DNA from 2 places in the Rhizobium sp. NLR8a genome. Region 2 is predicted to be linked to the other one. Evidence: predicted binding sites of a transcription regulator. Region 2 holds the regulator's gene; the other holds the start of a gene.
What was found. The regulator PhoB, encoded in region 2, activates phosphate uptake and scavenging genes when phosphate is short. The targets are predictions, from matches to a motif close to TGTCATNNANCTGTCAT.

Region 1 (4,086 bases), on a different contig from region 2:
TTTGCCGCGCGCAATCTCACGAATTCATGGCCGCTGCGCATCGTCACCAAGCGGCTGATGGAGTTCCTGCGCGCCTTCCCCGAGATTGTCATTGCCGGCCTGTTTTCGGCGATCCTGTCGATCGGGCCGGTCGCCGCCATCATAGCCATCACCCTGCACACGATCGGCGCGCTCGGCAAACTCTTCTACGAAGTCGCCGAAAACATCGATATGAAGCCGCATGAGGGGATGAAGGCCGTCGGCGCCAACTGGTGGGAGCGCGTGCGCTTCGCCGCCCTGCCACAGGTGCTGCCGAATTTCACCTCCTATGCGCTCTTACGCCTGGAGATCAACGTGCGCGCCTCGACCATCATCGGGGCCGTCGGCGGCGGCGGCATCGGCGAGGAGCTGAAGCTTTCGATCTCGCGCGGCTTCGGCGCCAAGACGATGGCGCTCGTTCTGCTGCTCTTCGTGACGGTCGTCGCCGTCGACCAGTTCTCCGCATGGCTGCGTCGCCGTCTCGTCGGCGAGCACGCTTTCCTTCCGCAACATTGAGGCCGCCATGACGGTGATTGACGCAAACCGCATGCATGAGATCGAAGCGCGCTATCCGGAATATTTCCACCGATCGTTCCGCCAGCGTTTCGGCGGGCTGATGATCCTCATTGCGACGCTGCTCTACGGGCTCTATGCCGTCTGGTTCTTCGACCTGCCCAAGCTCTTCGCCGAGGCCCATTGGGAACGCGTCGGCATCTATCTCAGCCAATGGGTGAGCTACGATGTCCAGCCGGACCTCCGCATCCAGGACGACGGCTCGATCGAGGTGCGTTATCCCCGCTTCTCACCGCTCGGCGATCATCCGCACCCGGACTGGGTGGTCAACAATCCCGACGGCAGCATCACCGTTTCCATCAGCGGCATCAGCCGCAGCGTCACCGTCTCAAAGAGCGAAACGATCGTGACCGCGCACGGCGTCAGCGTCCCCGTCGACGTATCGAGCGGCGCGCCTGAGGTGGTCGGGCCGGTGCCGAGCTGGATGACTGTTTATGACGACAACGTGCTTGCGGATCTCGGCTTTGCCGGCGACGTCAGTATTTCCGTCGATCGCGTGAAGGTCCGCAAACGCTTCCTCGGCTGGGCGAATTTCATCTTCGACACGCAATCCTCCTTCTTCGACAAACCGGTCGGCGAAGTCATCGGCCTCGTTGTTTCCGGCCCGCGCATCAAGCCCGACCAAACCAACCTATCGCTCGCCTTCGAGGATATCTGGAACAACAGCGAATGGCAGCATGGCGACGTCTGGACCAAGCTTTTCCAGACGATCGTCATGGCCTTTCTCGGAACGCTGCTCGGCGCGCTTGCCGCCTTCCCCCTCGCCTTCCTGGCAGCGCGCAACATCACGCCGAACCGCCTCCTGAACCAGATCCTGAAACGCTTCTTCGATTTCCTGCGCTCGGTCGACATGCTGATCTGGGCGCTGTTCCTGACGCGCGCCTTCGGCCCCGGGCCGCTCGCCGGCAGCGGCGCGATCTTCCTCACCGAGACCGGCACGCTCGGCAAGCTTTATTCCGAGGGGCTCGAGAATATCGACAACAAGCCGCGGGAAGGCATCAAATCAACCGGCGCCCAAACGGTGCTCGTCCATCGTTACGGCATCATGCCGCAGATCGTTCCGGTTATCGTCAGCCAGACGCTCTACCAGTGGGAATCGAACGTGCGCGGCGCGACCATCATCGGCGCTGTCGGCGCGGGCGGCATCGGCCTCAAACTCTGGGAGGCGATGCGCACCAACGCCAACTGGGAAAACGTCGCCTATATGGTCATTCTGATCTTGATCGTCGTCTTCCTGTTTGACGCCGCCTCGAACGTCCTGCGCCACCGGCTGATGGGCACGAAGACGCACTGACCGTTCGACGAGGGGCGACGGCGACGCTGCCGCCATCATCATTCTGTCACGGAAATCTTTTAGCCGGGAGCCTGCTTGCGGTTCGCCGCCAAATCACTGCACATTGCGCTCCCCGTTTCGACGATCCCCAGGATAAAAGCCTTGCGCTACGCTCTCTATTTCTCGCCGCCGAAGGATGATCCCCTGACCGGCGCGGCTTCGCTCTGGCTCGGCCGCGATGCTTTCACCGGCAAAACCTATCCTGCACCCGAACATGAGACACTCAGTGCGGCAGAGCAGTTCGAGCTGACCGCCGACCCACGCCGCTACGGCTTTCACGCGACGATCAAGGCGCCGTTTTCGCTTGCCGCTTCCGTCACCGAACGGGATCTCATCACCTTTGCCGAGGATTTCGCGGCGCGCACCCCGGCCTTCAAGATTCCTGAACTCGTGCTCGGCCAGCTTGGCCGTTTTTTTGCACTGGTTCCCGGTTCTCTTTACCAACCTCTTCAGGATTTCGCCGGAAAGGTGGTAAAATCCTTCGAACCGTTCCGCGCTACGCTTTCCGAGACTGATATCGCGCGACGCAACCCGGAGAAGCTCAGCGACAGCCAGCGCGCCAATCTGCAACGCTGGGGCTATCCTTACGTCATGGAGGATTTCGGGTTCCACATGACTCTGAGCGGCCAGGTGCCGGAGACACGCGCGGAGGTGATGAAAACGGTCCTGGCGGAGCGTTTTGCCGGTTTTACCGGCCGGCCGCTTTCGATTTCCGGCCTCGCCGTCTTCATCGAGGAGACGCGCGGCGCCCCGTTCAAAGTTCATTCCTGGCTGCCGCTTTCCGGCGCCAAAAGCTGAAAGACCTGACGATATGAGCAAAGAGACCGTCTTTTCCAACGCCCGCATCGTTCTCGAGGAGGACGTCCTTTCAGGATCGATCCTCATCCGCGACGGCAAGATCGTCGATATCTCCGAAGGCAATTCGGTAGCCGGCGAAGATTTCGAGGGCGACTACGTCATTCCCGGCCTTGTCGAGCTGCATACCGACCATCTCGAAGGCCATTATCAGCCACGTCCGGGCATCCGCTGGCACAAGACGGCTGCCGTCCAGGCGCATGACGCCCAGATCGTCACATCGGGCATCACCACGGTCTTCGACTGCCTGCGCATGGGCGCGGACGAGGACGGCGGCTTCGAACATGGCGAGATGCGCGAGATGGCCGACGCCATCCAATCGGCGGAGAAGGAAGGCAGGCTGCGCGCGGAGCACCTCCTGCACCTGCGCTGCGAGGTCTCGGCCGACAACGTGCTCGAACATTTCGCCGATTTCGAAAAGGATCCGCATGTGCGGCTCGTCTCGCTGATGGATCACGCGCCCGGCCAGCGGCAGTTCCAGACGATGGATCAGTATATCTTCTACTACCAGAAGAAGCGGGGCCTGAGCGATGAGGCTTTTGCCCGTTTCGTCGCCAAGCGCCAGGCGGAATCGGCGCGCAATTCGACGCCTCATCGCAATGCCATCGCCAAGGTCTGCGCCGAGCGCGGCATCACCGTCGCAAGCCATGACGACGCCACGCTCTCTCATGTCGACGAGGCGATCGACAATGGCGTGCGCCTCGCCGAGTTTCCGACCAGCTTCGATGCCGCCCGGGCATCGCACGAGCACGGCATGAGCGTGCTGATGGGCGCACCGAATATCGTGCGCGGCAAATCCCATTCCGGCAACATCGCCGCCCGCGATCTCGCCGAAATGGGCGTGCTCGACGTGTTGTCCTCCGACTACGTGCCGCTCAGCCTGCTGCATGCACCCTTCATCCTCGCCGACGAGGTGGAGAGCATCACCCTTCCGAAAGCGATCGCGATGGTGACATCGACGCCCGCCCGCACGGTCAGCCTCGACGATCGCGGCCGGATCGCGACCGGGCTGCGCGCCGATCTCGTCCGTGTCCACCGTTCGCACGGCGTGCCGGTCACACGCTCCGTCTGGCGCCAGGGACGCCGTGTCGCATGACCCCGCACGAACCACATGCAGCAGCCGGAGCCGAACGGGGCATCATGGTCGTCGTCGTTGGGCCGAGCGGCGCCGGCAAGGACACGCTGATGAACCTCGCTGCGCGACGTTTTGCCGGCCGCGACAATGTGCATTTCGCCCGCCGCGTCATCACCCGCCACCGTGACGCCGGCGGCGAGGATCATCTTTCCGTCTCTCTCCAAGGCTTTGC
Region 2 (4,086 bases):
ATCGGCCCCTCGGGCTGCGGCAAGTCGACCTTCCTGCGAAGCCTCAACCGCATGAACGACACGATCGAAGGCTGCCGCGTCACCGGCAAGATCACGCTCGACAGCGACGACATCTATGATCCGGATATCGACGTGGTCGAACTTCGCGCCCGCGTCGGCATGGTTTTCCAGAAGCCGAACCCGTTCCCGAAGTCGATCTACGAAAACGTCTCCTACGGCCCGCGCATCCACGGTCTCGCCAAGTCGAAGGCCGATCTCGACCAGATCGTCGAGAGCAGCCTGCAGCGCGCCGGCCTGTGGAACGAGGTCAAGGACCGCGTGCACGAATCCGGCACCGGCCTCTCCGGCGGTCAGCAGCAGCGCCTGTGCATTGCCCGCGCCGTCGCCGTCAGCCCGGAGGTCATCCTGATGGACGAACCCTGCTCGGCCCTTGATCCGATTGCCACCGCCAAGGTCGAGGAGCTGATCCACGAGTTGCGCGAGAACTACACGATCGTCATCGTCACCCACTCCATGCAGCAGGCCGCGCGTGTTTCGCAGCGCACCGCCATGTTCCACCTCGGCAACCTCGTCGAGGAGAACGACACCGACAAGATGTTCACCAACCCCGACGATCCACGCACCCAGGATTACATCATGGGTCGCTTCGGCTGATCCCGGCGACACGAAGCTTTCCGTTATTCGAGGACAAAGCCCCATGGCATCGACACATATTTATTCCGCCTATGATGATGATCTGAAGTTCCTCTCCAGGCGGATTTCCGAAATGGGCGGCCTGGCCGAACAGATGGTCGCGGAATCCGTCCGGGCGCTGGTCAACGGCGATACGGCGCTGGCGCAAAAGGTCATTTCCGACGATGTGATCCTCGATCACACCGAACGCGAGATTGGCGACAAGGCGATCGTCACCATCGCCCGCCGTCAGCCGATGGCCTCGGACCTGCGCGAGATCATGGGTTCGATCCGCATCGCCGCCGATCTCGAACGCGTCGGCGACCTCGGCAAGAACACCGCCAAGCGCGTCATCGCCGTGCAGAGCACAGGCGTGCCGCGCAAGCTCGCCCGCGGCCTCGAGCACCTCTCCGAGCTGGCGCTCGTCCAGCTCAAGGAAGTGCTCGACGTCTATACGACACGCGCCGCCGACAAGGCGACCGCCATCCGCGAACGCGACAACGAGATCGACGCGATGTACACCTCGCTGTTCCGCGAGCTCTTGACCTACATGATGGAAGATCCGCGCAACATCACGAGCTGCACGCATCTGCTCTTTTGCGCCAAGAACATCGAGCGCATCGGCGACCATGCCACCAACATCGCCGAGACGATTTACTACATGGCGACGGGCGCCCAGCCGGAAGGCGATCGTCCGAAGGATGACAGTGCCAACACCGTCGGCGCCGCGACGGAATAATTGTTCCGAACGAGCCGCCCGGGCCAGCCGCCCGGACCAGTCACTTGCGTGCGCGCCCGTTCGGGGCGCGCAAAGAGGTCGCAGCCAATTTCTGAATTTGCGCAGGACGCCTGCTTAAATCGTCCCGGTTTAAGGCTTGTGCGCGAGGAGACGGACACGCATGATCCCGAGAGTCGCAGTTGTTGAAGACGAGGAAGCGCTGAGCGTGCTTCTTCGCTATAATCTTGAGGCGGAAGGCTTTGAGGTCGATACCATCCTGCGCGGCGACGAGGCCGAGATCAGGCTTCAGGAGCGCACGCCCGACCTTCTCATCCTCGACTGGATGCTGCCCGGCGTCTCCGGCATCGAACTCTGCCGGCGCCTGCGCATGCGGCCGGAAACCGAGCGGCTGCCGATCATCATGCTGACGGCGCGCGGCGAGGAGAGCGAGCGTGTGCGCGGACTGTCCACCGGCGCCGACGATTACGTCGTCAAGCCCTTCTCGACCCCCGAGCTCGTCGCCCGCGTCAAGGCGATGCTGCGTCGGGCCCGTCCCGAGGTGCTGTCCTCGGTGCTGAAATGCGGCGATATCGAGCTCGACCGCGAAACCCATCGTGTCCACCGCAAGAGCCGCGAAGTCCGCCTCGGCCCGACCGAATTCCGGCTGCTGGAATTCCTGATGTCGTCGCCGGGCCGGGTCTTTTCCCGTTCGCAGCTGCTGGACGGCGTCTGGGGCCACGACATCTATGTCGACGAACGCACCGTCGACGTCCATGTCGGCCGCCTGCGCAAGGCGCTGAATTTCTCCAATATGCAGGACGTCATCCGCACCGTCCGCGGCGCCGGTTATTCGATGGAGGCCTGAAGGCTGAGGGAGTGTGGGGTTGGCGTTCCCGCCAAACGCACGGCAGTACGGCTTGTGAGGCCCGCCTTGTCGTCCATCGTCGCCGCTGCGGAGCCAGCGTCGTTGCGCCGGCGAGGCTTATGCGTCTCGGCACCACCTTTCCATCGCGCCTGCAAAGCCGACTTGTCCCGGCGCCACCTCTCCTCCGTCAAGCCCTGGCATGACGGAGTGTGGGGGTTGCTAAACGCAAAGGTCACTTCCCACTCGAATAAGAAACGGCGGCCCGTTTTTTATGTCTGGCTATACCGGTCCGCTCAGCTGACCCGCGCCGCCGCCCGGCGGCGTTCGTTGATCGGCTGATAGGCAAGCTTCTGATGATAGCTGCAATAGGGCGAATTGTCCGGGGATTCGCAGCCGCAGAAATGGAAATCTTCCTTGAGCGGATCGCCGACCGGCCACTTGCAGGTGCGTTCGGTGAGCTCCGTCAGGCCGAGGCGGCGGGAAATCGGCACCACCACGTTGCCCTTCGGCACATATTCCATTTCCTCGACTGTATCGATCTCGATCTCTTCCTTCAGCAGGGTTGCGCCCTGCTGGCGGGTCACGGTGCGGGTGGCGATCCGGGAGGCGTAGTTCGGCGCGCGCGGCGCGGATGTCTGGCGCTTCGGCGTGCGCGCCGCGGTGGCCGTGCCGCCGGCCTTGGCGCGGCCGGGAAGGCTGAGCCTGTGCACCTTGCCGATAACGGCGTTTCGGCTGACCCCGCCAAGCTGCGCAGCAATCTGGCTGGCGCTCAGTCCTTCGGCCCAAAGCTTCTTGAGTTTCTCGACCCGCTCGTCTGTCCAGTTCATGCCCTGTCTCCACCTTTTGCGTTGGTGATGGCAGAATCCCTCACCGTTGTCCCGGAAGCCTCCGAAACAAGAAACGCTTGATCAATTTTGGTGACTAGTTCCGCCGCATGCAGTCTAGTAATTGAACTTTAACCTAGTGTGAGGCTGACTCCGTGACAAGAGTCGCGGGAATCCGGATGAATCGAATTTCAAGTTTTTCCCCAACTTGCTGCCTCTGCGTGTCATTTCTGCAATAATGCCTGTTGAAGGCCGAAAGTGCCCCTGTACAAGCTTGCGGCATACGCTAAGGCCGCAGTTTTGTTGACATTGCAGCGCGAAAAGGAAATAGTACCGCTCGCCGCCGAAAGGCGGCATTTTTGATTTTTCGGACCTGGTTTTGTTAGCCGGAATCCGCGCATGACAACATTGAACGGGAGACCCGCGATGGCTGAAGCCGCGCCGCTTTACGACACCTATTCTCGTGCCCCGCTGCGGTTCGAGCGAGGCGAGGGCGTATGGCTGATCGCCGAGAGCGGCGAGCGTTATCTCGATTTCGGCGCCGGGGTCGCCGTCACCTCCGTCGGCCACGGCAACCCGCATGTGGTCGCGGCGCTGAAGGAGCAGGCCGACAAGGTCTGGCACCTCTCCAATATCTATGAAATTCCCGGCCAGGAGCGCCTGGCCAAACGCCTGACCGACGCCACCTTCGCCGACAAGGTGTTCTTCACCAATTCGGGCGCCGAGGCGCTCGAATGCGCCATCAAGACGGCGCGCCGCTATCAGTTTTCCAAGGGCCATCCCGAGAGGTTCCATATCATCACCTTCGAAGGCGCTTTCCACGGCCGCACGCTGGCGACGATCGCCGCCGGCGGCCAGGAGAAATATCTCGAAGGTTTCGGCCCCAAGGCGCCGGGTTTCGATCAGGTGCCGTTCGGCGACATCGATGCCGTGCGTGCCGCCATTACCGATGCGACGGCCGCAATCCTGATCGAGCCGGTGCAGGGCGAGGGCGGCGTGCGTCCCGC

Region 1: the regulator PhoB is predicted to act here: its motif matches at 1,919-1,935, upstream of HJC04_RS28995 (DUF1045 domain-containing protein).

Annotation. Positions count from the first base shown of each region.
Region 1 covers NZ_JABDWI010000018.1:109,175-113,260, reverse strand. The annotation lists gene phnE (phosphonate ABC transporter, permease protein PhnE) at 1-534, shown strand, start outside; gene phnE (phosphonate ABC transporter, permease protein PhnE) at 542-1,885, shown strand; gene HJC04_RS28995 (DUF1045 domain-containing protein) at 2,027-2,722, shown strand; gene HJC04_RS28990 (alpha-D-ribose 1-methylphosphonate 5-triphosphate diphosphatase) at 2,736-3,875, shown strand; gene phnN (phosphonate metabolism protein/1,5-bisphosphokinase (PRPP-forming) PhnN) at 3,872-4,086, shown strand, end outside.
Region 2 covers NZ_JABDWI010000004.1:275,492-279,577, forward strand. The annotation lists gene pstB (phosphate ABC transporter ATP-binding protein PstB) at 1-654, shown strand, start outside; gene phoU (phosphate signaling complex protein PhoU) at 698-1,411, shown strand; gene phoB (phosphate regulon transcriptional regulator PhoB) at 1,572-2,255, shown strand; gene HJC04_RS09565 (GcrA family cell cycle regulator) at 2,549-3,082, opposite strand; gene HJC04_RS09570 (aspartate aminotransferase family protein) at 3,506-4,086, shown strand, end outside.